2 regions of the Thalassotalea ponticola genome follow, and region 1 is predicted to be linked to the other one. Evidence: predicted binding sites of a transcription regulator. Region 1 holds the regulator's gene; the other holds the start of a gene.
The links. Region 1 encodes sigma-54, which starts transcription at its own class of promoters, with help from an activator protein. Its sites were predicted from a motif close to GTTGGCACGNNNNTNGNNT; they were not measured.
Positions count from the first base shown of each region.

Region 2: a site for sigma-54 is predicted at 1,127-1,145, ahead of ACAY30_RS00085 (PEP-CTERM sorting domain-containing protein). Genes of this name have one in related genera too.

Region 1 covers NZ_CP166871.1:429,316-432,473, forward strand. Annotated here, with positions in the region: gene rapZ (RNase adapter RapZ) at 1-199, opposite strand, end outside; gene ptsN (PTS IIA-like nitrogen regulatory protein PtsN) at 212-661, opposite strand; gene hpf (ribosome hibernation promoting factor) at 667-954, opposite strand; gene ACAY30_RS01960 (RNA polymerase factor sigma-54) at 978-2,441, opposite strand; gene lptB (LPS export ABC transporter ATP-binding protein) at 2,538-3,158, opposite strand, start outside.
Region 2 covers NZ_CP166871.1:15,179-18,336, forward strand. Annotated here, with positions in the region: gene ACAY30_RS00080 (DUF3300 domain-containing protein) at 1-210, opposite strand, end outside; gene ACAY30_RS00085 (PEP-CTERM sorting domain-containing protein) at 453-1,079, opposite strand; gene ACAY30_RS00090 (ATP-binding protein) at 1,246-2,577, opposite strand; gene ACAY30_RS00095 (response regulator transcription factor) at 2,570-3,158, opposite strand, start outside.

The DNA.
Region 1 (3,158 bases):
CATCGTCAGGGTTGGTTGGCAGGTTGCGTACATCTAACGAGACGGCAACATGCTGGTAATCATTAATCACCGTGTGTGTGAGAGCGGGTAATAGATTGACGGGAATATTGTCTACACAGTAGTAGCCCAAGTCTTCCAGTACGCGCAGAGCGACAGTTTTTCCCGAGCCGGAGCGGCCACTGACGATCATTAATTTCATAGCGATTCCCTGTTAGCCGTTGGCGACCGTGTTGTAAAGTTCATTGGCTGAGGTACAGCGTCTGACTTTTTTACTGTTTTGTTTATCGGCAAAATATTGCGCGATACTCGCTAGTGTCTCTAAGTGTTGCTGACAGCGGTCTTCAGGAACGAACAGAGCAAAGAAGATATCCACCGGTTTATTATCGATTGCATCAAAGCCTATAGGTGTATCTGTGGTGATAAGTACGGCGATGGGTTGCTCGTTATTATTGATTTTACTGTGCGGTATGGCGATGCCATTACCAATCCCTGTACTACTCAACTTTTCCCTGTTGATCAGGTTATTGAGTAATTCTTTTGCTGTCGCCGAACTGATTTTGTTGGCCGCAAGCACACTAATTTGTTCTAGAATGTTTTTTTTACTATTGCCCGGAGCTGCACACACTGTGCAGTCCGGTGATAACAAGTTGGCAAGATTCATAAAATTTAATGACTGGATAATTTCGCCTTGTGTTTTAACACTTGACGGTCAAGTTTATCGACAAGTGCATCTATCGATGCATACATGTCCTCATTTTCGGCAGAACCAAATATTTCACCTTGGTTCACGTGTAGCGTTGCCTCTGCGATTTGTTGCAGCTTTTCAACTTTCAATACGACATAAACGTTGTTTATATGGTCGAAGTGACGTTCAAGTTTCTCAAATTTTTGTTCAACATAACCGCGCATAGAGTCGGTAACTTCAACATGATGACCAGAGATATTGATTTGCATAAGCTGTTTCCTTATCGTTGTGCTTACAGTAAGCTTTTTCTTTGGTTAGATGGTGGGATACCCAAAGATTCTCGATACTTAGCTATTGTCCGGCGCGCAACGTTAATACCTTGTTCCGCCAATAATGCAGTAATTTTACTGTCACTTAAAGGCTTCTGTGGGTTTTCAGCGTTGACCAGCTTTTCAATTAGGGCGCGTATCGCCGTCGATGAGCACTCTCCCCCGTTTTCAGTACTGACATGACTAGAAAAGAAATACTTTAATTCAAAGATTCCCCTTGGAGTATGCATGTACTTTTGTGTGGTAACCCGAGAAATTGTCGACTCGTGCATCTCAACCGCTTCGGCAACGTCATTTAGCACCATAGGGCGCATGGCTTCAGGTCCGTGTTCAAAAAAACCTTGCTGTTGTTGAACAATACAGTTAGATACCTTCAACAGGGTATCGTTGCGGCTTTCCAGTGATTTGATGAACCATTTAGCCTCTTGTAAGTGCGAGCGAATAAACTGGCTGTCTTGGGCTGAACTGTTTTTCGCCATAGCAGCATACTGACCATTTATATTGAGCTTTGGTGCAGTATCGGGGTTTAGTTCAACCACCCAACGTCCGTTTTTCTTCACCACACTGACATCAGGAATAATATATTGCTCCTCGCCTTGGGCAATGGCATCGCCAGGACGAGGGTTTAAACTTTGTATTAAGCGCATTACCTCGCGTAACTCGTCTTCTTTTAACCGCGTTTTGCGCATGATACTGCGAAAGTCGCGGTTGGCGAGCAAATCAATGTGTTTACTGATCACTTGTTTGGCTTGCGCTAAATACGGTGTATTGCTGTCAAATTGATTTAATTGGATTAATAAACAATGTTGTACAGAACACGCACCGGAGCCGATGGGATCAAACATGTGAATTCGCTTGAGCACCGCTTCAACTTCGTCCAATTCGATGCGTTCATCGGCGATACTTTCGAGTATTTCAGCAGTACTGATAGTCAGGTAGCCGGCATCGTCTATCGCGTCAATGATCGTCATCGCGATACTGCGGTCGGTATCAGAAAACGGAGTGAGCTCCATTTGCCAAGTCAAATGATCGCGAATTGTTTCACTGGTTTCACCTTGATATAGCGAATCGTCGTCGTTTGGCGGGGCAATGCCGGTCATTGACGTACCGGCGCTGAAGCTTTCTTCCCAAGTCGAATCAACCGACAAATCCTGAGGGATTTCACTGTTGGTAAGAGCTTCACTGGTGGTAATTTGATCGGCGTTATCACTATTGCTCGACGATTGTTGCACATCGTTCATATCGAGATCCGCCATATCATCCGTCGATTGACTATCATCAACCTCAAGCAACGGATTAGAGTCGAGAGCTTCTTGAATTTCTTGTTGCAGATCCAAGGTAGATAGCTGCAACAATTTGATCGCTTGTTGCAACTGTGGCGTCATCGTTAAATGCTGGCCTATGCGCAGCTGAAGACTTGGTCTCATGAGTTAATTGCTTTCCATAAAACGAATTACATATGCCAATTTTGGCGGAGAAAACTAACCCTGCTGATACAGTGTTTGGTCACCTTGTTACTATAACTATAGCGTGAATTTATCACCTAGGTAGACATCTCTCACATGCTGATTAGATAATACCTGATCGGCACTACCTTGCGCGATTAGTTCACCGTGACTCACAATATACGCATGTTCACACACATCGAGTGTCTCACGCACGTTGTGGTCGGTGATAAGCACACCAATACCGCGTTCTTTTAAGTGTAAAATTATTTTTTTTATATCGCTGACTGAAATCGGGTCGACGCCGGCAAAGGGCTCATCGAGTAAGATAAATTTGGGATCAGCCGCTAACGCTCTGGCTATTTCAACGCGTCGACGCTCTCCCCCCGACAGGCTTTGCCCGGTATTGTCGATAATATGGCCAATATTGAATTCTTCGACTAGCGATTCGAGCTTGTCTTGGCGCTGACTCGCGCTGAGTTCTTTACGGGTTTGCAATATTGCCATAATGTTATCGCGTACCGATAACTTGCGAAAGATAGATGCCTCTTGCGGCAAGTAGCCAATACCGTGTCGCGCGCGTTCGTGCATCGGTAACAGGGTCAGATCTACGTCATCTAAGGTCACTGTACCCTCGTCGCTGGCAACCAGTCCAACAATCATGTAAAACGACGTCGTCTTTCCGGCGCCATTTGGACC
Region 2 (3,158 bases), 410 kb from region 1:
TTGAATGACTTCAATGGGATAGGTCGCTGCAACCAAAATATGGGTTAGCACACTGTCAGGATACAGTGCTATTGGGGCTAACATCTGCTCTAGTTCAGCTTGACTGTATGGTTGGTAAGCGACTTCTTGTTCGCTTGCGCTCGCTATTTGTACCGACAATAACAGGGTTAATAGCAAGGCACTTGAATAGCCAATAATCACGCGTAACATGATGGACTCCTTCGCTTTTTGATATTCTACCACTAAGTATATAAAACGGTAGCTGAACGCAATATGAACGATAATATCGATAACTTGAGTGAGTATTGGTAACGGTTAGTGAACAAACGAAAGTCTGTGCGAGTTTGATTAACGGATGCTTTTATAGAGACCACACGAGTATCTCAAATACAAAAAAGCCTCGCATCTAAGCAAGGCTTTTGTCAGAGATTAGCAATGAAACTAAGCAGAAACTAGGCGGTTCTGCGTTTGAACGCAAAGCCCATTAATGCCAACGCTAAAATGGCCAAGCTTTGTGGCTCTGGAACTTGGGCAAAAATGGTTACATCGTTTGCGCCGACTTGTATCGTACTGCCGTCTTTACCCACCGCATAAATGGTCAAATCAAAGCCGATAAACTGATTGGAGTTGACGTACATGCCGAAGTAATCGGTGCCACCCTCATTGAAATCGTTTGCCGAGTACACGGTGTCTTCACCGCTAGTGAAGTAGAACGCAAACACTGGCAGGCTATCACTGATATCAAAACTGCCCGCGTAGGTCATTACCATGTTGTTTTCGAAGTCAAACACCACACTTGACGTTTGGCCTTCGACGAATGTTGAATTAAAGATAGATAGCATGCCGGTTAAATTGCCGTCACTATCCATAAAGGCCATGCCAAAATCGGTTGATTCGATGTCGCCATAGACAAACTCTAATTGCATCAAAGAGTCATCATTAACACCGTCAGTGTCAATGGTGGTCCAATACTGAGCACCCGATTCTTCATTGCCGTCAATGCTGTCAGGTATTTCCGGCATGTTATTGGCAAATGCCATAGCGGGTAGAAACATCAGAATTGCTAATAGTTTTTTCATTAAAGCTTCCTCGATTAGTATTTTTCTTGATTAATCAAGTCAGAAGGAAGCAAAAAACATACCACTATAATAAAATCAATAACTTACGTTTAATTGTTTTATTATTTGTAAAGAAATCAGACAGTTGTAGAGTGATGGTTTAGGTGTCATTGTTTACTGAGCACAGTTAGGACGAAAGCCTTATGGTAAACTTGGCTCCACCTAGAGCGTTACTGCGAGTAATGGTTAAATCACCACCGTAACTGTCGACTAAGTCGCGAACGATAGCCAAGCCCACGCCGTGACCCGATTGATAGGTGTCAGCTCTTATACCGCGCTCAAAAATAGCTTGTCGCATAGGCTCATCAATACCTGGACCGTCGTCTTCGATGGTCAGTTTCATGCCTTGTTGGTCAACGAGAGAAATAAGTACCTGTTTATTAGCCGCTTTACACGCGTTATCTAGCACATTGCCAATGATTTCCAATAAATCGCGCTGCTCGCCCTTAAACATAAGTCGTTCATTAACAGCGGTGTTTATTTGCAACTGCTTATCGGCGTAGATTTTATTCATGGTACGTACCAGCTGTTGCACTGAGTCAGCAATATTTACCCCAACATGCCAACTCATTTGCCCGCCACTTTGTGCGCGTTTTAGCTGATGTTCAATAATATCGGCCATGGTGGTGAGTTGTTTGTTGGCGCTGGTGTCTATGGATTTGTTGGTAGACAACACAGCAAGCGGCGTTTTTAAGCTGTGTGCTAGGTCGGATAGCGCATTGGCAAAGCGCTTCTGTTGATGTTGCAAACTATTGATTAAGCTATTGAGTTGATTAGCCAACTGTTGCAGTTCAATGGGGTAGTTTTGACCCAGTTGGCTCTGCTCTCTCTGCTCTACTTTGCCTACTTCACGCTGCAGGCGAGCAACCGGCGATAGTGCCCATTTTAAATAGATAAACTGTAATACCAATAAAATAGCTAGTGCTATTGCTCCCCACAGCAATAGCGTATTTTGAAATTGCTGTAAGCGCTGTTGTAAGGTGGTTAAGTCTTTTAGTACATGGACGGTAAACTGAAAACTGGTATCTGCAGCGACAAAACTCACGGTAAAACTGTGGCTTCGATGCAATCGGCCTTGATAGTTAAATTGACTGAACTGGCTTTGTCCCAGTGCTGGTGCTGGTAACTGTTCGACAAACTCGCTAGAGAGCAAAGATTGCGATTGCCACAATATACTTTGGTCTTGGGTAATAACCGCATATTGGCCGGAGTCAATCAAATTAAAGTTGGGATCGGCCAGTTGTGAGGGCATAAATAAGTTTTGTTGTTCGACTTCGGCAACCGCTAAAATACCGTAGTTTAGTGCCATTAATTCATCGTCACTGGCTTGTAACAACTGCTGGTGCATGACTTTATTTAACAGCCAGGCCAGGCTTGGTATCACCACCAACACGAGCAGTACCGCCGACATCAACACTCTAGCCGACAGCGATTGTAAATAATTACGACGACTAGCCATTGCTGTCCTTGTTTAGGTTAACTAACCGATAACCTTGACCGCGCAAGGTTTCGATAAAGCCATAGCCGTTATCTGGATCGAGTTTTTTGCGCAAACGGCGAATAAATACTTCGATCACGTTTGAGTCCAGATCAAAGTCTTCGTTGTAGATGTGTTCGGTTAATTGGCTTTTTGAGTTGACTTCGCCAAGGTGCATTAACATGTATTCAATTAGGCGGTATTCACTACTGCTTAAACTGACAACGTTGCCGTTCACCGACACTTGCTGCGATTTGGTGTTGATACTCAATGGACCGTTATTAATCACCGGACTGGCTTGGCCAACACTGCGGCGAATAAGGGCGTTGAGGCGAGCTAATAACTCTTCGGTAACAAACGGCTTAGCTAGGTAGTCGTCAGCGCCTGCGTCCAAGCCTGCAACTCTATCCTGCCAGTGATCACGGGCTGTGAGCACCAGTATTGGAAAGTTGATTTGCTGTTTGCGCAGAGTTTGGATCAGGGTTATTCCGTCAATATACGGTAAACCAACGTCGACTATCGCTGCGTCATACGGGTATTCGCACGCTTGAAATAAGCCGGTT